DNA from 2 places in the Microbacterium sp. zg.B48 genome. Region 2 is predicted to be linked to the other one. Evidence: predicted binding sites of a transcription regulator. Region 2 holds the regulator's gene; the other holds the start of a gene.

Region 1 (11,650 bases), on a different contig from region 2:
GCACGTCGGCGTCTTTGAGCATCGCCTGGCGCACCAGCCACTCGACGTACGACGGGTTGGTGCCGTTCGCCGTGCGCGGGTCCGTCCTGATCCGGCGCACGCTGCTGCCGCGAAGGTGGTCACGCGGGCGCAGCCGTCGGGGTCGCGCGGGATAGCGCTGCTCGTCGTAGCTGATCTCGGGCGTCTCCGGATCCAGGCCTTCACCGTCTGACGCGTTCACTGCGGCCAGGTCGATGGGGCCGGTGTACAGGTCATCAAGCTGCTGCTCGTCGGGTGCCATTCTTCAACGCTAGAGGTCCCGCAGCTTCGCCTGGAGGGGGTGGTACAGCTGATCTCGAGGCACTAAGGGGTTTGACGCGTACGATGCCGGGTGGACGGGCGAGGAGCACTCATCAGCGTGCGGCTGATGAGATGACCGCGCGCTGTGCCACCGTGAGCGTGCCGTACCGCCCGATGCCGTTCGAGTCGCGGTCGACCGCGACGAATGACCCCGTCCCCGTGAGGACCACAGCCCCCAGCAGTGCACCGGATCGGCGGGCGACGTAGGAGCCTGGCTCCACCTCCACCCACGACGCCGACGCGGGACGGCGAAGCGGCTTCGCCGGAGCCGGCGCCATCGGATTTTTGCCTGTCAGCACCTCGGACAAGTTCATCGGCTGCTCCCCACTCTGTGTGGAGTCGGCCAGGGTCCGGGGGCGACCTACGCCAATTTTACGCTCGTCCTTTCACCGGGGCAAGGATCTGCGCAGGCGCGCCGCGCGATCTCGGGCACCCGGTGTTGCGCGGCCGCTTCGCCTCATCCCACCCGGAACACCCGCAGCTGCAGTGCAAGTGTGGAGTAGTACCCGACCAGAGCGGTGAGCTCGAAGATGCCGTCCTCGCCGATGACCGCGGACGCCTCATCCCACGCGTCCTGCGGAAGATCGCCGGCCAGCAGCGCGACGGTCGCGCGGCCGACGACACCCTCGGCGGCGGTGAATCCCGACACGTCCAGCGCACGGATCGCGGCGAGTTCGTCGTCGGTGAAGCCGATCGCGCGCGCAATCGCTTCATGTGACTCCCGCTCGAAGGCGCTGTCCGCGTGGGCTGCGACCAGCAGGATCGCAAGCTCCCGCATCCGGTCGCTGAGTCGGGTGCGATAGCGGATGGCGGCACCGAGCTCCTGCTGGGCGGTGCCGACGGCGGGGGAGCGGAGCATCAGGTCGAACGGGCCGCGCAGCGATCCGTCGGCGGCGGTGAGGGCGAAGTGCTGGGTGCCCGCGGCGCGCGGTCCGCCGGTGATCGTCTCGTAGAGCTCCCGCTGATCGGGGGTCAGCTCGCCAGGGGTGAGTGAACGAACACGAGCTGCCATGCGGGTTCCCCTCCGGATCGTGCGGAATACGGGCGACCGACTATACCTGTCCACCCAAATGCCCCTTTCGCCATGTAACAGGATGAATCTCCGGAATGTCGCGGAAGGAGCACGGTCTTTCGGGGTCCTTCCGGACCGATAGGTTCGAAACGACGCACCAGGCCCGATGACGCACCGTGCGAGGTCGAGGTCGAATGGCGCAGGGGCGCCGGGTGGTCGTTCCGAAAGGGGAACATGCAATGACGGACGTCTACCCGAGCCGCTCGCTCGCCGACGCACCACGCGCTGATGACGGCTATTACGGCCCCGACAGTGTCTCGTGGCGGGTCTTCTCGGATCCCGGTTCGGCGCTGGGTGCCAAGAACGCCATATTCCTGCAGATGCTCGAGGCGGGAATGATGACGCACTTCGAGCGCGTCTCGATGACCACCGAAGGCCCGGAGGCGATGGCAGCCCGGTTCGACCGGACGTCGGCTTATCTTCGCGATGCGGTGTTCGCCGACAAGGCGCATTCGGATGCCGCGGCAGCCCACGTCGACATGCTTCACGAGCGATCCAGCTGGACCAACCCCGAAACCGGGGAGGTCGTGAGTGCGAAGCAGCCGGCGTGGCAGCGCTGGACGTGGTGGACCTACATCTGGTCGGCGGTGCGCGGCTATCAGGAGTTCGGACCGGGCCTTTCTGTGGCGGATGCCGATCGGGTCGTCGTCGAGTCCCGGCTGGGCGCCCAGAAGCTGTTCGTGCCCGGGCCGTATTTCGATACGTTCGCGGAGCTGGACGAGTACATCCGGGCCGACCTGAACAGCAAGTCGCTGACCATCTTCGCCGCGCTCGCCGGCCACTCGCTTCGTCATCCCGACGTGAAGGGCCCCGTGGCGAAGTGGGTGACGCGTCAGGTGCTGAACGGCGTGCTCTCGCTGCTGCCGCCGAACGCGCTGCTCTTCTACGCGCTGGAGGATCGCAGCACGAAGGAGCTGGCGCGAGGTGCCCGGTTCACGAAGTGGATCGCGAAGCTCTCCCGCAAGAATCAGACCGCGGAACAGCTCATCGCGCAGGCCATCGGCGACTCCATCGCCAAGCCCTATCAGAAGGTGCGTGTCAAGAAGGCCGCCTGAACGACGGTCACCCGCGGGGGAGCAGTGAGCGCAACGGCACTCCCGGGTCGGAGAGCTGGTCGACGCTGACGGCGACGGAGCGATCGATCAGCCGCCGTGCCGCGCGCACCGCCATCGGGTCATCGACGCTGGCCGCGCCGAGCAGTCGATCGCCGTCGATCCGGAACGCGGTCGGGTGGGGGCCGGGCCGGACGACTTCACGCCCGTCCCCGGCCATGTCGCCGACCACTTCGATGTGGTGTCCGTAGCGGTCCGACCAGAACCAGTCCGCTCCGCGCGGGTCGGGCGCGGTACCCAGGATCGCCGCCGCGACCGCCCGGCCATCCAGCCTCGCCGCTTCCCAATGCCCCCGGGAGGCGGCGAGGCCGCCCGGCAGGCGCCGGCGCGTCGCGTCGCCCACGGCGAAGATCCCCGCCGCGGAGGTGCGCCCCGCGTCGTCGACGACGATGCCCTCGTCGACGTCGAGCCCGGCATGATCGGCGAGCGTGGTGTCGATGACGATCCCGGTTCCGACCAGCACGCCGTCCACGTCGACGCAGCCGCCTCCGGTGAGCTGGACGCGGAGCTCTCCGCCCTCCGCGGCCGTGACAGCGGTGACCCGGTCCGTGCGCGTGTCGACGCCGTGATCGGCGTGCATGGCGTGCAGGTACCCCGCCATCGTCGGGCCGAAAGCGCGCACGCCCGGCACCTGGTTCGGGTCGATCAGCACGACCGGTGATCCGGCCTGGTGCAGCGCCGCCGCCGCTTCGGCGCCGATGAGTCCGGCGCCGACCACGGCGACTCTGCGACCGAGGAGCCCCTGCAGGGTCACCGCATCGGCGTAGGTCCTCAGCGTGCTCACACCCGGCAGGGCAGCACCTGGAAAGGCGGGCACGCGTGCGAACGCGCCGGTGGCCAGCACGACGGCGTCGGCCGCCACGGCGGCGCCGTCGTCCAGAGTCACGGACAGGTCTGCGGCATTCAGGGCGGTGGCCGTGCGGCCGACGCGCGTCTCGATGCGCAGTTCGGCGAGCTTGGCGTCATCGGCGAACCGCAGCGCATCCAGGGGCGTGTGGTCGACCAGCGCCGTCTTGGACAGCGGGGGCCGGTCGTAACAGGCGGCCTCGCGTTCGATGATGACGATCGCGTCGTCGTAGCCGCCTTCGCGCAGAGAAGCGGCGACGGTCCAACCAGCGATCCCTCCACCGACGATGACGACTCGTCGGTGTCCGCTCACGCGAGGCGCTCGGGGTTCGGGGTGAGCATCAGATCCTCACCCACGACCTCGATGGTGTGCGCGGCGACGCCGCGCGGTGCCGGCGGGGAGAGCACCGCGCCGTCGGCGAGCCGGAAGGTCGATGAGTGCAGCGGGCACTCCACACAGCCCGCCTCGATCCATCCCTGCGCGAGCGAGGTCTGTTCGTGGGTGCAGGTGTCATCGATCGCGAAGTAGCGTCCGCCGCTGAAGATCACTGCGATGTCATCCTGTGTGCCGGCGGTTGCACGCGGCACCACCAGCGCCTCGTCCTCGCCGATGTCGCCCACGACACCCACCTTGATCGAATTCCCCGTCTGCGTCGGCATGCCCATCCGGTCACCGTATCAGCGCCCGATTGCCGTGCTCGCACACGCCGGTGGATGCCGCGCCGCACAGACCGCGTGCGCTCCACCTGCGTGGGCGCGCGGGTGTGCGCTGCGGCTTTCGGCGCTCGGCCGGGTCACCCCGCCATCATCGAGCGCGCCGTCACCGGGCGCCGGTGCGGAATCGGCGTGGGTTTCGTGGATGCCGAGACCGTCCGTGCGACATCTTCCAGAACACCCGCGATCGACGGGTACCGGTCCGGTAACGCCAGCTCTCGCAACCAGATCACCTCGACCTCGAGCTGGCTGATCTCATCGACGCATGCGACCGTGCGGCGCGGATCGTTGAATGCGAACCAGTTGTCGTTGATCACCCATTCCGTCGCTGTCAGCCGCTTCAGTTCGAACCTGGAGTCCACCGCTCTTGCCATGACCACTCCCAAGTCAGGTCCCAGCCCTGACGGGCGACGCGCCACCTGACCACCGGCGGAGGCCCGTTGACGCCCGACGGGTCGCCGACCACGGCCTGCGGAGGCCACCTTGCCTCGCTGCGCGACCTCGACGGCTCAGCCCACTCGTCGGACGTCACCCTGAGGATAACCCCGTCCGCTCGGCGCGGCAATGGATGCGGCGTCCGGTTCGGCTGCCTCAGCGGCCCGGCTCGAAGACCAGCGTCACGAGGGTCGTGCCGCCGTCGCGATGGAACAGAAGCTGCGCGGTGACCTGAGCGCCGCCATCGGAAGGACCGACGGTCGCCGTGAAGGCGTCTTCGGTCCCGTCCCGGTTGAAACGGGCGAGCTCCTCGTCCAGGGCGGTGACCTGCTCCTCATTCCAGCCGACCGTCGGGGCCAGCGCGCGGACGTGGGCGAGCGCATCGAACCACGTCCCGGGGCTGTCCAGGGTGACCGCCACCGACGCGAGCTCACCGTCCTGGGTCGTCGCGGTCAACGCGGCGGTGTCGTCGATGACGTAGACGTCGTCGCGGCCGGCGATGACCGCCCGCACCGGGCGGCGGAACTGCGCCGACTTCTCCACGTCGGCGCCCATGCCCAGCTGGTCGGCAGGCAGCGCGCCCTCGCCGATGCGCACCCGGACGATGCCCTCCACATTGGCGTAGTCGAATCCCGCGTCGGTGAGCATGCTGGAACCGTCCGGCGCCTTCTGGTCCGAAGATGCGGCCGGGTTCTCTTCGGCCCACCACGAACCCTGCACCGCGAAGGTCGCGACGACCACCAGCCCGATCACGAGCACGAGAATCGTGGCCGGCAGCCAGGTCAGTGACATGCGCCGGCGCCTGCTGACAGACACACTCCAGGGTAACCGCGGTGCCCGACACGGCGGCTGCCTGCCCGGCATCACGGCATGATGGGCACGTGACCCGCCGACGTCTGCCTGCCTGGATGTCGCTGGGCGGTGCGGTGCTCGTCGGGGTGCTGACCGCGGCACAGGCGCGCATCAACGGGCAGCTCGGTGTCCGCCTAGAGGACGGGCTCGTGGCCGGGGCCGTCTCGTTCGGGTCCGGCCTGCTGATTCTCATCGTCCTGTCCCTCGCACTCCCGGTCGGGCGTCGCGGATTCAGCGCGCTCGTCTCGGGGGTTCGTTCAGGCGGCATCCCGTGGTGGATGCTGGCGGGCGGCGCAGCCGGAGCCCTGACCGTGGCGACCCAGGGGATCGCCGTCGGCATCATCGGGGTGTCGCTGTTCACCGTGGGAGTGGTGGCCGGCCAGACGGTCTGCGGACTTGCGCTGGATCGTGCCGGCTACGGGCCGGCGGGAATCGTCGCGGTGACCCTGCCCCGCGTGGCCGGTGGGGCCCTCGCGCTGGTCGCGGTGGGAATCGCCGTGGTCGGCGATGGGCTCAGCGGCATCCCGCTGTGGCTGCTGCTGCTGACCCTGGCAACCGGTGTCGGCGTCGCGTGGCAGCAGGCGACCAACGGCAGGCTCAAGCAGCGCGTCGGGACACCGCTGACGGCGACGCTGGTGAACTTCATCGGCGGGACGCTCATCCTCGCCGCCGCCGCGGCCGTGCACGTCGCGGTGGTCGGGACCCCGGCGGCCGCGCCGACGGAGCCGTGGCTGTACTTCGGCGGCGCGATCGGCGTGGCCTACATCGTCCTGTCGGCAGCGCTGGTCGCACACACCGGTGTGCTGCTGCTCGGCCTCGGGGTGGTGGCCGGGCAGCTGATCGCCTCGTTCGTGCTCGACGTGCTCTGGCCGGCGCCCGCGGGTCCCGGGCTGGTGCAGGCGGTCGCCATGGTGGTCGTCGCGCTGCTGTCGGTCGTGGTCGCCACCGTGCCGTGGCGGCGTCTGCGACGCTAGCGGTCAGACCTCGTCGGCGGCGGCGTCGATGCGCTCGACCGTCGCTGTGTCCGCGGGCAGCCGGGTGAGGTGATGACGCGCATCGACGGCCTTGCGGCGTCCGAGCCGGGCGTTCGCCGGCTTGCCGCCGACGTACAGCCAGCCCAGGAGCTCCTCCCGCTTGCCCAGACCGTGCACCTTGGCGACCGCCTTGCTGCGGGTGTAGTGCCCGGTGCGCCAGATGACGCCCCAACCGGCCTCGTCCAGCAGCAGGCTCAGCGTGTGGGCGACACCGGCGGCGACGGCCTCCTGCTCCCAGCGGGGGACCTTGGCGTTTTTGCGGTAGCTGACCACGATGGCGATCAGCAGCGGCGCGCGCAGAGGCTTGGACGAAGAGCCCTTGTCGCCGTTGGCCTTGTTGATCGCCCTGCCCAGGCGCTCACGATCGGTTCCGCGCAGCTCGATGAGCCGCCACGGCTGCAGCGAGGAGTGATCGGCGACCCGTCCGGCCGCGGACACGAGGGTGAGCAGCTGAGACCGGGTGGGTGCGACGTCGGTCACTTTCGACCAGGAGCGCCGCGCCCGCACCGCCTCCAAGACCGGGGCCACGCGGCCCGCGGCTGCGCGCGACGCGCCGGCGGAGGGCGGAGGGGTCGCGGGGACGGTCATGTTCCGGATTCGGGAGTGAAATCGAGCGCGAGCGAGTTCATGCAGTACCGGTCGCCCGTGGGCGTGCCCACGCCATCCGGGAAGACGTGGCCCAGATGGGAGCCGCACGACGCGCAGCGCACCTCGGTGCGCAGCATCCCGTGGGTGCGATCTTCGATCAGCTCGACCGCCTCGGGACGCACCGACTCGTAGAAGCTCGGCCAGCCGCAGTGCGAGTCGAACTTCGTACCGCTCTGGAACAGCTCCGATCCGCACGCCGCGCACGTGTAGAGCCCGGCACGGCTCTCATCCAGAAGCTCACCGGTCCACGGGCGCTCGGTGGCGGCCTCTCGCAGCACCTCGTACTGCTCCGGAGCGAGTTCGGCGCGCCACTGCTCGTCGCTCTTCTGAACGCTGTAGGTCATGGGAGTCCCTCCTTAGCCAGCCTCCATTCTCCCGCACTGCAGCCGGTCACGTCGCGCTCAGCCGCCGTCTCACCACGAGAATGGGACGGTGGATGCCGCTGCCGTCGCCGAACGCTTCGAACGATTCGCGTTCGATGAGGCGATCGGACGGTCCGCCCTCTACGCCGACTGGGCCGCGGGCGTCGCGAGCGACCTCGCTGTGCAGGAGATCCTCGTGCGCATCCCGGCCGAGCGCCGGCAGCCGCCCCTCGTCTTCGCGGTCACCCGGATGCTCGGGGCGCCGGAGGATCCGTACCGGCAATGGCGGGAGTGGCTGATCGGGCATGCGGACGCCGTCGTGGCGGAATGCTCCCGGCGCACCCTGCAGACCAACGACCCGCTGCGGTGCGCCGCACTGCTGCCGGCGCTCAGCGGGCTGGAGGGCCCCCTGGCGCTGCTGGAGGTGGGGGCCAGTGCGGGTCTGTGCCTCTATCCGGACCGGTACTCCTACCGCTACCGCGGCGGACCCGCCCTGGATCCTCACGACGGTGTCTCGCCCGTGGTGCTCGAATCGGCCGTCCATGGGAGACCGCCGCTGCGGCTGCCGGATGTGATCTGGCGCGCCGGCATCGACCTGGCACCGCTGGATGCCTCGGATGCCGCTGACCGCCGGTTCCTGCTCAGCCTGGTCTGGCCGGGGGAGCAGGGCCGCGCGCAGCGGATCGAGGCCGCACTCGACCTGGTCTGCGCCGACCCGCCCCTGCTCGTACGCGGCGACGCGACCGTGCCCGGGGCGCTCGAGGAGCTCGCCGCCTCCGCCCCGTCGGAGGCGACGCTGGTGGTGACCACGCCGGGCGTGCTGCCGCACATCCCGCGGGCCGGCCGCGACCGCCTGCGCTCGATCATCGCCGCGATGGACGCGGTGTGGGTCTCGATCGACCCCCCGATGGTGCACCGGCAGTGGAATCGCGGCGCCGAGCGGGACGGGTGGGACGGTTTCGTCCTGACGCGCGACGGTGCGCCGCTGGCGACGGTCGACCCGCTCGGGGCTTCTGTGGAGTGGCGCACGGGTGGGGCGTCCGGACGGCGCTAGCGTGATGGCGTGCCCCTCAGCGACCGCGACCGTGCCATCCTCCGGTTCGAGGCGGAGTGGCGTCGGCACGCGGGGGCGAAGGAGGAGGCGATCCGGGCGGATCTGAATCTGTCACCGGCACGCTATTACCAGCTGCTCGGCCGGCTGATCGACACCGCCGACGCTCAGGAGCACGACCCGATGCTCGTGAAACGGCTCCGCCGCATCCGCGACGCGCGGCAGCAGGCCCGCCTCGCCCGCGCCTCCGGGGCTCCCCGGTAGTCGTATCGCCGCCGCGCAGGACCTCCATCGGCACGCCGCACGGGCTCCGGCCGCGGGCGGGTACCATCGGGGGGTGCCGAGAACGACCTTCCCGCGGGACCGCTTCGACGACCTTCCCGCGGATGCGGGCCGGGTCGGCGCCCATCGCGCCGAGAATCCGCGGATGCGCGGCTGGGTCGTGCTGTTCTGGGCGGTGTTGGCGACCGTCGTGCTGATCGCGGTCGGCATCTTCGGAACTCTTCTGGTCAGCGGCCGGGTGGTGCTGTTCCCGACCCCGGAGCCGACCGTCGCCCCCTTGCCGATCGTCACGCCGGTCGTGGACACCGCCTTCGACGTCCTGGTTCTGAACGCCACCCCGGAGTCGGGACTGGCGACGCAGACGAAGGACGTCGTCGTCGCCGCCGGCTGGGCCGAGGACACCGTGCTGGCCAGCGAGGCCGGTTCCACAGACTTCGCCGAGACGACGATCTACTACTACCTGCCCGAGGATGAGGCCGCCGCAGCCGGGCTTGCCGAGGTGATCGGCGGAGCCCGGATCGAGCAGAGCGACGTGTACCAGCCGGCAGAGGATCCGCAAGCGCGACAGTTGACGATCGTCATCGGACTGGATCGCACATCGACGCCGCCGGACGCCACTCCCGCACCGTGACGGCCACCCGTGTTTCACGCGGGTAAACAGTTCGATGCACGCGTGTCAACACTGGTCTCAGACCTGAATCGGCGCGCATCGGCGTGCATACGATGGCGGTGTTTCCCCGCAATCCAGGAGAGTCTCATGACCCAAGGCACCGTCAAGTGGTTCAACGCCGAGAAGGGCTTCGGCTTCATCACCGTGGCAGAGGGGCAGGACGTCTTCGTGCACTACTCCAACATCGACATGAGCGGATTCCGCGTCCTCGAGGAGGGCCAGGCCGTGGAGTTCATCGTGGGCACCGGCCAGAAGGGGCCCCAGGCGGAGTCCGTTCGCGTCGTAACCTGACTCCCTCGCGCCGACGCGCGGCGCCCCCCCCGGCGCGCGTCGGCCTGGTCCGACGGCCATGTGTTCGTCCCCGGCCCGGATGACGTCCGGAGTCGGCTTGCTCCCTGCGGCTTGCACTCGGTAGTGCCGAGTGCCAGAATGGATTAGCACTCGACACATCTGAGTGCTAAGAATTCGCATACGTCCGGGAGGGACGAGAAAACACATGGCTAAGATCATCGCTTTCGACGAGGAGGCCCGTCGTGGTCTCGAGCGCGGCCTGAACATCCTGGCTGACGCCGTCAAGGTGACACTGGGCCCCCGCGGTCGCAACGTCGTACTTGAGAAGAAGTGGGGCGCCCCCACGATCACGAACGACGGCGTCTCGATCGCCAAGGAGATCGAACTCGACGACCCGTTCGAGAAGATCGGCGCGGAGCTCGTCAAGGAGGTCGCCAAGAAGACCGACGACGTCGCTGGCGACGGCACCACCACCGCAACCGTGCTGGCTCAGGCACTTGTCCGCGAAGGCCTGCGCAACGTCGCAGCCGGCGCTGACCCCATCTCGCTGAAGCGCGGCATCGAGAAGGCCGTCCAGGCCATCTCGGACGAACTGCTCGCTTCGGCCAAGCCCGTCGAGTCCAAGGAGCAGATCGCGGCCACGGCATCGATCTCCGCGGCTGACACCACCATCGGCGACCTGATCGCCGAGGCGATCGACAAGGTCGGCAAGGAAGGCGTCGTCACCGTCGAGGAGTCGCAGACGTTCGGCACCGAGCTCGAGCTCACCGAGGGCATGCGCTTCGACAAGGGTTTCATCAACCCTTACTTCGTCACTGACCCGGAGCGTCAGGAAGCCGTCTTCGAAGACGCGTACATCCTGATCGCGAACCAGAAGATCTCCAACATCAAGGATCTCCTGCCGATCGTCGACAAGGTGATCCAGGACGGCAAGGAGCTCGTCATCATCGCCGAGGACGTCGAGGGCGAGGCGCTTGCGACTCTCGTGCTCAACAAGATCCGCGGCATCTTCAAGTCGGCGGCGGTCAAGGCTCCCGGCTTCGGCGACCGTCGTAAGGCGCAGCTGCAGGACATCGCGATCCTCACCGGTGGCCAGGTCGTCACCGAAGAGGTCGGTCTCAAGCTGGAGAACGCGACGCTGGATCTGCTCGGCCGCGCTCGCAAGGTGATCATCACCAAGGACGAGACGACCATCATCGAAGGTGCCGGCGACGCCGCTCAGATCGAGGGTCGCGTGACCCAGATCCGTCGCGAGATCGAGAACACCGACAGTGACTACGACCGCGAGAAGCTCCAGGAGCGTCTCGCCAAGCTCGCAGGTGGCGTTGCCGTCATCAAGGCGGGTGCGGCAACCGAGGTCGAGCTCAAGGAGCGCAAGCACCGCATTGAGGACGCTGTCCGCAACGCGAAGGCTGCGGTCGAAGAGGGCATCGTCCCCGGTGGTGGCGTCGCGCTGATCCAGGCAGGCAAGGTCGCGTTCGCGACGCTGAACCTGACCGGTGACGAGGCGACCGGCGCGAACATCGTTCGCGTGGCCATCGAGGCACCGCTCAAGCAGATTGCGCTGAACGCCGGTCTCGAGCCCGGTGTCGTCGCGAACAAGGTTGCCGAACTGCCCATCGGTCACGGCCTCAACGCCGCAACCGGTGAGTACGGTGACCTGTTCGCGCAGGGCATCATCGACCCGGCCAAGGTCACGCGCTCTGCTCTGCAGAACGCGGCCTCGATCGCCGCGCTGTTCCTCACCACCGAGGCCGTCGTCGCCGACAAGCCCGAGCGCGCAGCCGCTCCGGCCGGTGACCCGACTGGTGGCATGGACTTTTGACGCAACCCGGGTCGATGCCGCGCAGCGGCGTTGATGCGGGGCGGGTCAAGGTCGAGTAGGCCGCGCAGCGGCCATATCGAGACCCCGTCTCACCAGAAGAGCCCCTCCTTCGGGAGG
Region 2 (11,650 bases):
GCGCGGTTGGCGAACTCGGCGGCCTCGTCGCGCTCGCGACGGGTGGCGAGTCGGCGTTCGTCGTACTCGGTGTACGCGTCGACGATCCGCCCCACCAGATTGTGGCGCACCACATCCTCGCTGGTGAGGTACGCGAAGTGGATGTCCTCGATCTCACTGAGCACGCGGGTGACCAGTCGCAGACCGGACGCGCCCTGCGGGAGATCGATCTGCGTGATGTCGCCGGTCACGACCATGCGGGTACCGAAGCCCAGCCGGGTCAGGAACATCTTCATCTGCTCCGGCGTGGTGTTCTGCGCCTCGTCCAGGACCACGAACGAGTCGTTCAGCGTCCGGCCGCGCATGTACGCCAGCGGTGCGACTTCGATGGTTCCGCTCGCCATCAGCTTGGGCACCAGCTCGGGATCCATCATCTCGTTCAGCGCGTCGTACAGCGGCCGCAGGTAGGGGTCGATCTTGTCGTTCAGCGTGCCGGGCAGGAAGCCGAGCCGCTCGCCGGCTTCGACCGCGGGGCGGGTCAGGATGATCCGGCTGACCTCCTTGCGCTGCAGCGCCTGCACCGCCTTGGCCATGGCCAGATAGGTCTTTCCGGTGCCGGCCGGGCCGATCCCGAAGACGATCGTGCTCTCCTCGATGGCGTCGACGTACGACTTCTGGCCGAGGGTCTTGGGCCGGATGGTCCGCCCCCGCGACGAGAGGATCGCTTCGCCGAGCACTTCGGAAGGGCGCGGGGAACCTTCGGATTGGAGGATGCGGTTGGAGGAGGACACATCGGTCGGACCGAGCGAGTGACCGGCTTTGGTCATCGCCAGCAGCTCTTCGACGAGGCCGCGCGCAGCGGCGACGGCCGCGGCATCCCCGGTCAGGGTGATCTCGTTGCCTCGGACGTGCACATCCACCTCGGGGTGCTCGCGCTCGACGACGCGCAGCAGCCGGTCCTGGGGTCCCAGGAGCTGCACCATCGCGACCCCGTCCGCGTACAGACGTTCCACCGTGGCGTCGGCGTCAGCCACCGAGACCCGATTCGGTCAGGTCCCCGGCCAGGACGTGCCCGTGGACGTGGAAGACGGTCTGACCGGAGCGGGGGCCGGTGTTGAAGACGAGTCGGAAATCGCCATCCGCGTGCTCGGCGGCCACCGAGTTGGCCAGCCCGACCAGCTCGGCGAGCAGGTCGGGATCGCCCGCCGCCAGCTCCACGACGTTCCGGTATTCGTCGGACTTGGGGATCACCAGCAGGTGCACGGGCGCACGGGGCGCGATGTCGCGGATCGCGAACGCGTTCTCCGTCTCGGCGATGATCTCCGAGGGGATCTCGCCGTTCAGGATGCGGGTGAAGATCGACGGTTCGCTCATCCGGCCAGTCTACCGGCGGGGCACCTGCCGCGGCGGGCGCTCACCAGCGTCCCAGTGCGGCGTTGAGGACGGCCAGGGCCGCAGGACCGGCGGTCGAGGTGCGCAGCACGGTGTCCCCCAGTCGGGCCGCGGTCGCCCCGGCGCGCTGCAGGAGCAGCAGCTCTTCCGGAGCGATGCCGCCTTCTGGTCCGACGACGAGGATCACCTCGCGCGTTCGGGGGCTCAGGCTCAGAGCGCTCAGGCGCAGGTCGGCGGAGGGCTCGAGGACGATGACGTGGGATGCCGCGGCGCGCGCCGCCAGCTCGGCGGCCGTCGCCAGCGGTGCGACGTCCGGAACCCACGCCCGGTGCGCCTGCTTGGCGGCTTCGCGCACGATCGCCGCCCAGCGAGTGCGGCCCTTGTCCGCCTTCGCCGCGTCCCACCGGGAAACGCTCCGGGCGGCCTGCCACGGGAGGATCTCGTCGACTCCGAGTTCGGTCGCCGCCTGGACCGCAAGCTCATCGCGATCCCCCTTGGCCAGCGCCTGGGCGAGCACGATGCGCGGGACGGGAGCGGGGATGTCGGCGCGCGCCGTGATCCGCACCACCACCTCTCGAGGCGACACAGATTCGCACTCCCCCGACAGCCACGTACCTCGGCCATCGCCAACGGTGACGCCCTCACCGACCCGGACTCGGCGGACCGCCGCCGCGTGATGCGCCTCGGCGCCGGTCAGCAGAACCGTGTCACCGGGCTGCGCCTCCACCGCGCTGCGCTGGACGACCTCCGGCAGCAGGAAGTGCAGCGCCACCGGTCATCCGTTCCGGAAGCGGTCGCGCAGCTTCGCGAACAGTCCCTGGTGGAATTCGGCCAGTCGCGGCGGCGGGGACTTGGTCCGCTTGGCGAACTCTTCGACCAGGGCGCGCTCCTTGGCATCCAGCCGGGTGGGCGTGACCACGTGAACGCCCACGCGCAGGTCGCCGCGCTGCGTGCCCCGCAGCGGGGTGATGCCGCGACCCTTGATGGTCAAGACGTCGCCGCCCTGAACCCCCGGTCGGATCTCCAGGTCGACAGGTCCGTCGAGGGACTCGATGGTGGTGGTGGTGCCCAGGATCGCATCGGGCATCGACACCTCCAGCGTCGCGAGCAGGTCGTCCCCGTCACGGCTGAACTCCTCATCCGGCGAGACGGTGACCTCGATGTAGAGATCGCCGTTGGGACCGCCGGCGGGGCCGACCTCGCCGGACCCGGGAAGCTGCAGCCGCAGACCCGTCTCCACGCCGGCGGGGATGTCGAGCGAGACGGTGCGTCGGGCGCGGACGCGGCCCTGGCCCTGGCAGGTGGCGCACGGGTAGGGGATCGTCGTGCCGTAACCCTGGCAGACGCCGCACGGCTGGCTGGTCACGACGTTTCCGAGCAGGCTGCGCACGGTGCGCTGCACGTGGCCGGACCCGTGGCAGATGTCGCACGTGACGGGGGACGTTCCGGGCTGGGTGCACGATCCGTGGCACGTGTCGCACAGCACCGCGGTGTCCACGTCGATGTCCCGATGCACGCCGAACACGACGTCCTTCAGGTCCAGGGTCACCCGGACCAGCGCGTCCTGCCCGCGCTCACGACGGGACCGCGGCCGTCCGGCGCGCTGGCCTCCCCCGGACCCGAAGAAGGTCTCGAAGATGTCGCCGAAGCCGCCGAAGCCCTGCGCGCCGCCGCCGAAGGGCGAATCGTTCCCGCCGACGTCGTAGCGCGCCCGCTGATCGGGGTCGCTCAGCACGTCGTACGCGTGGGTCACGAGCTTGAATCGCTCGGAAGCGTCATCTCCGGGATTGACGTCGGGATGAAGCTCCCGCGCAAGACGCCGGTACGCCTTCTTGATCTCGTCCGGGGTCGCGTCGCGCGCAACTCCGAGGACCTCGTAGTGGTCGACCACAAATCGCCTTCCTGTCCGCGCGTCGCGCGGGATCATCTGGTTCCGGATGCCGCGTCAGCGGGCACTCTCGTCTTCGTCGAGCATCCGGGTGAGATAGCGCGCGACGGCTCGTACCGCCGCGAAATTCGTCGGATAGTCCATCCGCGTGGGGCCGAGCAGGCCGACCCTGGCCCGAGCGCCGGTGGCGTCGTATTCGCTCGCCACGACCGATGCCTCGGCCAGCCCGAACGGCTCGTTCTCCCGACCGATGCTGGCCGCCAGACCGTGGTCGTCCGCCACCATCTCGCTCATCAGCTTCATGAGGGTCACCTGCTCCTCGATCGCCTCGAGCAGCGGATAGATGCTCCCTCGGAAGTCCGCCTCGCTGCGCGCGAGATTGGCTGCGCCGGCCATGACGAGCCGGTCGTGGCGGAATTCCTCGAGCTCTTCGGCGAGGACCCGCACGATCGCCGCGGTCGCCACGTCCGGTGGCGTCGGCGACGGGTCATCCTGTGCCAGGCGCTCCTGCACGCGCTGGACGCCCTCACGCACAGGCAGGCCGACCACGAGGGAGGCGACCTCGGCGCGCACCCGAGCCAGATCCTCGTCGTCGAACTCGTCTCGGACCAACGCGAGCCGCTGCGAGACCCGGCCGGTGTCGGTCACCACGATCACCAGGATGCGCCCGCCGCCGAGCTGCACCAGCTCGACGTGCGAGATCGTGGCGCGCGCGAAGGACGGGTACTGCACGATGGCGACCTGACCGGTCAGCTGAGTCAGCGCACGCACCGTCCGCGCCAGCACGTCGTCGAGGTCGCCGGGGCCATCGAGGAACGCCGAGATCGCGCTGCGCTGGGCCGGCGACAGGGGCCGCACTTCGGCGAGATGATCGACGAAGACGCGATAGCCCTTGTCGGTGGGGACGCGACCAGAGGAGGTGTGCGGGGCTGCGATCAGCTCCTCGTCCTCCAGCAGGGCCATGTCGTTGCGGATCGTCGCTGCGGACACGCCGAACGCGTGGCGTTCCACGATGGCCTTGCTGCCGACCGGCTCGCGCGTGTCGACGAAGTCCTGAACGATCGCCCGCAGCACCTGCAGTCCTCTGTCGGTGACCATCTCGCCTCCCCACGCGCTCGAATTGGCACTCCTACGATCTGAGTGCCAATTCTACCGGATCGCAGACGCGGCGAGCGGGATGCTCCTCAGTCGGTGAGGGCGCGCACCACGGCGTCCGCCAGCAGCCGGCCCCGACGGGTCAGCACGATGCGACCGTGCACGGCCGCGGAACCGTCGATCAGACCGTCGGCGATGAGGGCGGCGACCGCGTGGCGGCCCTCGCCGAGCAGTTCGGAGATGGGCAGTCCCTCCCGCACGCGCGTGCGCAGCAGCACGCTCTCCAGCGCCCGTGCTGCGGCATCCGGTCGCTCGCGCGCCGCGGCGGGCGACTCGCCCGCCGCCAGGCGCTGGGCGTACGCGGCGGGATGCTTCACATTCCAGAAGCGCACGCCGGCCAGGTGGCTGTGGGCACCGGGACCGAAACCCCACCAGTCCGCACCCTGCCAGTAGGCCATGTTGTGCCGGGAGCGGTGCGCCGCATCGCGGGTCCAGTTGGACACTTCGTACCACTGGTAGCCGGCGCTTTCGAGCAGGTCGTCTGCAAGCTCGTACATGTCCGCCTGGAGGTCGTCATCGGGTGTGACGACCTCGCCGCGGCGGATCTGGCGCGCGAGCTTGGTCCCCTCCTCCACGATGAGCGCGTAGGCCGAGATGTGATCCGGCTGCAGCGCCGCGGCCGCCTCGAGCGAAGCCCGCCAGTCCGCCAGCGACTCGCCCGGCGCTCCGTAGATCAGGTCCAGGCTCACGTCCAGTCCCGCATTCCGCGCGGCCTCGACCGCGGTGCGGACGTTCCCGGGTACGTGGGTGCGATCCAGCGCCGCGAGAACGTGCGGGACCGCGGACTGCATCCCGATCGACAGCCGGGTCACCCCGGCCGCGGCGAGCATCGACGCGGTCGCGCCGGTCACCGTGTCCGGGTTGGCCTCGACGGTGATCTCGGCATCCGGCGCGATGCCGAACGTCGAGCGGACACCCTCGAGCATGCGCACCAGGTCACCCGGTGGGAGCAGCGTCGGCGTGCCCCCGCCGAAGAACACGGTGGCGGCGGGGCGGGGCGGACCGATCTGGGACAGCACCCGACCGGCCAGCTGCACCTCCTGCAGCAGAGTGTCGGCGTACTGGTCCTGGCGCGCCCCGCGCAGCTCATCCGCGGTGTAGGTGTTGAAGTCGCAGTATCCGCACCGCACGCGGCAGAACGGCACGTGCAGATAGACGCCGAACTGCGCAGCGGGATCGATGGTCGCCGGAACGGACCCGTCCCGCGGCACGGGCTCACCGAGCGGGAGCGCCGATCCCATCAGGGCGTGGTGTACAGGGGCGAGATCGCGCGGAGGTAGCGCGTGAACAGCTCGCGGCGGCGGCGGCGGACCAGACGGGGGAAGACGCGGTAGAGCAGCGCGGAGGGCGCGTCGAACGCGCGCACGGTGAACCACACCTCATCGTTGTCGTACCACTGCACCATGAACGATTCCTCGCCGCTCACGACCGATCCGCTGACGGTCCCCAATGCGAAACCGACCCGCCGAGGCTCCTCGATCGCGAAGATGACGCGCAGCTCCCCCCCGACGCTCATGCCGCGGACACGACCGTCGACACGGACGGTGGTGCCCGGCCCGACGTACGGCGTACCGTCCGAGTCGAAGCGCTGATCCGCTTCGAGCTTGCTGGGGGCGAGCGGATTGCCTTCCGAATCGAAACTGACCCCGGAGTACATCGGCCCCGCGGCGGGTCGCACGTCGCTCAGCTCGAGTCCCGCGCCCCGCTGCGCACCCCAGGACAGGAGCGCGTCGCTCGCGCTCTCGAACCGCGCCTGGCCGCTGCCGATCCGCCAGGATTCCTCTGCGGGCAGGCTCCGCTCGGGCGGATAGTGCATCAGGTCTGCGGCCTGCGTCGCTCCCACGGCGGCATAGTCGACCGTCTCATCTCTGAAGGTCCCGCGGCGCATGGATTCCAGCCTAGTTCGGGTTCCTGAAGGCGTCATCGGACGCGTTCAGCAACTACTTCTTGTCTTTGGTCTCGGTGTCCCCCGACAGCGCGGCGATGAACGCCTCCTGGGGGACCTCGACGCGTCCGACCATCTTCATGCGCTTCTTGCCCTCCTTCTGCTTCTCGAGGAGCTTGCGCTTGCGGGTGATGTCGCCGCCGTAGCATTTGGCCAGGACGTCCTTGCGCATCGCGCGGATCGACTCGCGGGCGATGATGCGGGCGCCGATCGCGGCTTGGATGGGAACCTCGAACTGCTGACGCGGGATCAGCTTCTTCAGCCGCTCCGTCATCAGCACGCCGTACGCGTAGGCCTTGTCCCGGTGCACGATGGCACTGAACGCATCGACGGGCTCGCCCTGGAGCAGGATGTCGACCTTGACGAGGTCGGCCTCCTGGTGCCCGCTCGGTTCGTAGTCCAGCGAGGCGTAACCGGCCGTCTTGGATTTGAGGTGGTCGAAGAAGTCGAAGACGATCTCGCCGAGCGGGATGGTGTAACGGATCTCGACGCGATCCTCACCGAGGTACTCCATGCCCAGGAGGGTGCCCCGCCGTGACTGGCACAGCTCCATGATCGTGCCGACGTAGTCCTTCGGCGCGAGGATCGCGGCCTTGACCATCGGCTCGGTGACGCTGGCGATCTTGGTGCCCGAGGGGAACTCGCTGGGGTTGGTGACGGTGTATGTCTTGCCGTCGTCGGTGGTCACCTCGTAGGTCACCGACGGCGCTGTCGAGATCAGATCCAGTCCGAACTCGCGCTCCAGGCGCTCGGTGACGATCTCCAGATGCAGCAGCCCGAGGAACCCGCAGCGGAATCCGAACCCCAGCGCCACCGAGGTCTCCGGCTCGTAGTTGAGGGAGGCGTCCGAGAGCTTCAGCTTGTCCAGCGCCTCACGCAGCACGGGGTAGTCGCTGCCGTCGATCGGGTACAGGCCGGAGAAGACCATCGGCTTGGGATCGGTGTAGCCGGGCAGCGCGTCGTTCGACGGCTTGGCCGCGCTGGTCACGGTGTCACCCACCTTGGACTGACGGACGTCCTTCACGCCGGTGATCAGGTATCCGACCTCCCCCACGCCGAGACCGCGTGTGGGGGTGGGCTCGGGCGAGGAGACGCCGATCTCGAGCAGCTCGTGGACCGCGCGCGTGGACATCATCTGGATGCGCTCGCGGGGACTGAGCGACCCGTCGATCATGCGCACGTAGGTGATCACGCCACGGTAGGAGTCGTAGACCGAGTCGAAGATCATGGCGCGAGTGGGCGCAGTCGGATCCCCCTGCGGGGCGGGGATCTGCCGGATGACCTGGTCGAGCAGCTCTTCCACGCCCACGCCGGTCTTGCCGCTGACGCGCAGCACGTCCTCGGGCTTGCCGCCGATCAGGCTGGCGAGCTCTCTGGCGTACTTCTCGGGATCCGCGGCGGGCAGGTCGATCTTGTTCAGCACCGGGATGATCTGCAGATCGTTCTCCAGGGCGAGGTAGAGGTTCGCCAGCGTCTGCGCCTCGATGCCCTGAGCCGCGTCCACCAGCAGGATCGCGCCCTCGCACGCCGCCAGCGAACGACTCACCTCGTAGGTGAAGTCCACGTGGCCGGGGGTGTCGATCATGTTCAGAGCGTGCGTGACCCCGTCCAGCTGCCACGGCATCCGCACCGCCTGGCTCTTGATCGTGATGCCGCGCTCACGCTCGATGTCCATGCGGTCGAGGTACTGCGCACGCATGTCACGGTCGGAGACGACACCCGTCATCTGCAGCATGCGGTCGGCAAGGGTCGATTTGCCGTGATCGATGTGAGCGATGATGCAGAAGTTTCGGATCAGCTCAGGAGGGGTCGCGGACGGCTCGAGCGTGTTCAGGGCGCGCGGTGACATATGGGGGCCATTCTACGGGCCGAACGCGCCCCCATCGCTCCCCCGCCCCTTAACCCTCCGGCAGGAGTGCGCCGAGCGCATGTTCGTCGGCAATATCCTGGGCGGATGGTCGTCCAGGTCGTGCTCGTGCACGGCATCCGGACGTCCGCGACCATGTGGCGCGCGCAGGTGGCCGCTCTCCAGGAACGCGGCAATCCAGCGGTCGCGATCGATCTGCCCGGCCATGGCACCCGCATGGCCGAGGATTTCACGATCGAATCCGCTTTCGCCACGATCGATGCGGCGGTGAGGGAGGCTGCCGCACGCGGGCCGGTGCTGCTCGTGGGGCATTCCATGGGCGGCCTCCTGTGCATCGAATACGTGGGTCGGAACGACCCGCCGCCGGTCGCCGGGTTCGTCGCCGCCTCCTGCACGTCCATCCCGCGCGGAGTCGGTCTGCGCACCTACCGCCTGCTCGCGCGCGGCTTCGACTCCCTCCCCGACCGCGGGATGTGGCTGACGAACCGGATGCTGGAGCGGACCCTTCCGCCGGAGACCCGGGCCGACTTCGGCGCCGGCGGCTACGCGTTCGACATGCAGGACACCGCGCTGCGCAGTCTGTCGGTGCTGGATCTGCTCGCAGCGCTGGAGCGGATCACCGTGCCCCTCTGGTTCGTCAACGGCCAGTACGATCAGCTTCGACTCAATGAGCGGCTGTTCCAGCGGATCGCCCCGCACGCCGAGCTGATCGTGGTGCCGCGCACGAGCCATCTGGTCAGTGCCATGCGCCCGGGCGTGTTCAACGCCGTCCTGGGTCTGGCGATCACGACGGTCGAACGGACCTGATAGACTCGGTGATCGGCTTGCGTGTGGGTTGATTCCCTCACGTCCGTCGTGCGACAGCCCTCTTCTGTCACTCGACACTTCAGATCGATTCCTCCGAACGAAAGACCGTCGTCAAACGTGGCAAACATCAAGTCGCAGATCAAGCGCAACAAGACCAACGACAAAGCACACGAGCGCAACAAGGCCGTGAAGAGCGAGCTGCGCACGCAGGTGCGTCGCACCCGTGAGGCCATCGCCGCAGGCGACAAGGCCGCCGCCGAGAAGGCGCTCGCGAAGGCGACCAAGAAGCTCGACAAGGCAGCCAGCAAGGGTGTCATCCACGCGAACCAGGCTGCCAACCGCAAGTCGGCCATCGCGAAGCAGGTCGCAGCTCTCTGAGCTCACCTTTCACGACAAGCCCGTCCCCCTGGGGGCGGGCTTTCGGCTTTGTCCGCGTGCTCAGGAACTCCCGTAGGGTGCGCGAGTGGCGATGACGGTGATCAGCCGCTCCAGCGCGAAGATGCTGTCTCGTGAGCCGCCCTTGACCTCGGCGTCGGCGCGGGCCGCGGCCTGGATCGCCATCCCCAGCGACGCGTCCGACCAGCCGGTCAGATCGCGGCGGGCGCGATCGACCTGCCAATCCTTCAGCCCCAGGCGGGCCGCGAGAGCGGATGCGGGTTCCCGGTTGCCGGCGACCCGGGCCATCGTGCGCAGCTTGGAGGCGATGGCGGCCACCAGCGGTACCGGATCGGCGCCCGACGCCAGCGCGTGGCGCAGCGACACCAGCGCATCGCCGTAGCGTCCGGCGATGGCGGTGTCGGCGACCGCGAACGCCGAGGTCTCCACCCGCCCGCCGTAATAACGTTCGACGACGTCCGCGGTGACATCTCCCGGCACATCCGAGATGAGCTGCTGGCACGCTGCCGCGAGCTCGGTCAGATCGTCTGCGAACGCCGAGACGAGCGTGCGCAGCGCCCCCGGGGCGATGCGCTTGCGCGCCGCGGCGAACTCGCCGGCTGCGAAGTCGAACCGGTCGGAATCGCGTTTGACGGCCGGACAGGCGATCTCGATCCCGCCGCCCTGGCCGGCCCGGACGGCGTCCAGGAGCTTCTTGCCGCGCACCGAGGCTCCGGTGTGCCGCAGCACGACGGTCGCGCCGTCCTGCGGCACAGCCAGGTAGCTGACCGCCTCGGCGAGGAACGCGTCCGAGCACTTCTCGACCCCGGTGATGCGCACCAGGCGCGGCTCGCCGAACAGCGATGGCGAGGTGACCGCCAGCAGGGTGCCCGCCTGATAGTCATCCGCGCGCAGATCGGTGACCTCGAGGCTGGGATCCTCGGCGCGAAGATACTCGCGGATCCCCGCGATGGCCCGTTCCGCGCAGATCTCCTCGGGACCGGACACCAGCACGACCGGTGCCGGCTGCGGGGTGCGCCAGGACACCTGCGGGATGCTCGTCCGGGCGCGCCCGGCCGGGGTCCGTCGGGTGCTGGTCGCCATGCTCCCAGCCTACCCAGCCGGCCCGACGTCGCTTCCGCGCTCGCGCCACACCCGCAGAGCCTCTCCGTCCCGCCACACCGCGATCGCCCCCGCCCGGTCCGTACGTGCGATGCGCGCCCCGAGTAGGCTCAGCGCGTCCAGCACCTCGGCGCGCGGATGGCCGTACCTGTTCTCGCCCACCGTGATCAGGGCGAGCGCAGGCTGCGCCCCGGCGTACAGGTCGGGATCCTGATCGGCGCTCCCGTGGTGGGCGACCTTCACGAGGTCGTACGGCGGATCGAGCACGGCCGAGGCGGCGAGCGCCCGCTGCGGGGAGGCCGACAGGTCGCCGAGGAACAGCGCGGCCGGCATGCCGCCGCCGCGCACGTCCAGCACCACGCTGGCATCGTTGCCCGCCTCGAATGCGCGACTGCGCGGTGGCGGCCAGAGCACCCGCCAGCGCGCATCGCCGAGGCTCCCGGTCAGTCCCGCCCGGGCGGAGACCATCCGCGCGCCGCCGCCCTCGAGGAGCGAGAGCACCGCCGAGGCTTCGGGCGATCCCGCAGGTCCGTGCAGGGCGGTTCCGACGCGGTCCGCGACAGCGGCGACGCCCCCGACATGGTCCAGGTCGAAGTGGGTGAGCAGGAGCAGGTCGATGCGCTGAACTCCGGCACGTGCCAGGCATGCCTCCAGGCGAGCCGGCTCCGGGCCGGCATCGACCAGCGCCACGGCCTGGCCCGAGCGCAGCAGCACCGCATCGCCCTGACCCACGTCGCACGCCAGGATGCTCCACGAAGACGGGAGCGTCCACCGCCCCGCCACGGAGCTCAGGGCGGCACCTCCGGCCGAGACACCGGTGACGGCGGCGAGCAGGAACACCGCGACGAGCCGGACCCGGCGCTGCCGGGTCGACCCGGTCGGCGGCAGCGCGATCGCGATCGCGACGGCGCTGCCGACCACGGCCAGGCAGAGCACGCCCGGCCAGCCCGACAGCCACGGGATCTGGTCGCCCGGAAGCGCACTGAACGTGGTGGCTGCGCCGGCGATCCAGGATGCCGGAAGCCAGGCGAGGGCCGTCAGGCCGGACTGCAGCCACGGCAGCGGCGCGGCGACGCACGCGGTCAGTCCGAGGACCGTCGCGATCGGCGCCGCCGGCGCA

Evidence for each region. Region 2 encodes HrcA, which represses chaperone genes, less so after heat shock. Its sites were predicted from a motif close to TTNGCACTCGNNNNNNNCGAGTGCNAA; they were not measured.
Region 1: groL (chaperonin GroEL) is a predicted target of HrcA. The motif match lies at 9,852-9,878, and genes of this name have one in related genera.

What each region holds. Positions count from the first base shown of each region.
Region 1 is NZ_JANJFE010000003.1:286,850-298,499, reverse strand. Features, by position in the region: gene treS (maltose alpha-D-glucosyltransferase) at 1-280, opposite strand, end outside; gene NQ152_RS03325 (hypothetical protein) at 393-653, opposite strand; gene NQ152_RS03320 (carboxymuconolactone decarboxylase family protein) at 797-1,351, opposite strand; gene NQ152_RS03315 (oxygenase MpaB family protein) at 1,591-2,466, shown strand; gene NQ152_RS17220 (FAD-dependent oxidoreductase) at 2,474-3,682, opposite strand; gene NQ152_RS03305 (Rieske 2Fe-2S domain-containing protein) at 3,679-4,035, opposite strand; gene NQ152_RS03300 (hypothetical protein) at 4,164-4,457, opposite strand; gene NQ152_RS03295 (hypothetical protein) at 4,675-5,310, opposite strand; gene NQ152_RS03290 (DMT family transporter) at 5,427-6,344, shown strand; gene NQ152_RS03285 (nitroreductase family protein) at 6,348-6,992, opposite strand; gene msrB (peptide-methionine (R)-S-oxide reductase MsrB) at 6,989-7,396, opposite strand; gene NQ152_RS03275 (DUF2332 domain-containing protein) at 7,485-8,468, shown strand; gene NQ152_RS03270 (DUF3263 domain-containing protein) at 8,478-8,729, shown strand; gene NQ152_RS03265 (LytR C-terminal domain-containing protein) at 8,803-9,378, shown strand; gene NQ152_RS03260 (cold-shock protein) at 9,505-9,708, shown strand; gene groL (chaperonin GroEL) at 9,914-11,533, shown strand.
Region 2 is NZ_JANJFE010000021.1:18,860-30,509, reverse strand. Features, by position in the region: gene NQ152_RS16830 (PhoH family protein) at 1-962, opposite strand, end outside; gene NQ152_RS16825 (HIT domain-containing protein) at 1,006-1,353, opposite strand; gene NQ152_RS16820 (16S rRNA (uracil(1498)-N(3))-methyltransferase) at 1,394-2,143, opposite strand; gene dnaJ (molecular chaperone DnaJ) at 2,147-3,262, opposite strand; gene hrcA (heat-inducible transcriptional repressor HrcA) at 3,317-4,357, opposite strand; gene hemW (radical SAM family heme chaperone HemW) at 4,444-5,655, opposite strand; gene NQ152_RS16800 (DUF1990 family protein) at 5,655-6,302, opposite strand; gene lepA (translation elongation factor 4) at 6,355-8,208, opposite strand; gene NQ152_RS16790 (alpha/beta fold hydrolase) at 8,314-9,033, shown strand; gene rpsT (30S ribosomal protein S20) at 9,151-9,411, shown strand; gene holA (DNA polymerase III subunit delta) at 9,472-10,512, opposite strand; gene NQ152_RS16775 (ComEC/Rec2 family competence protein) at 10,522-11,650, opposite strand, start outside.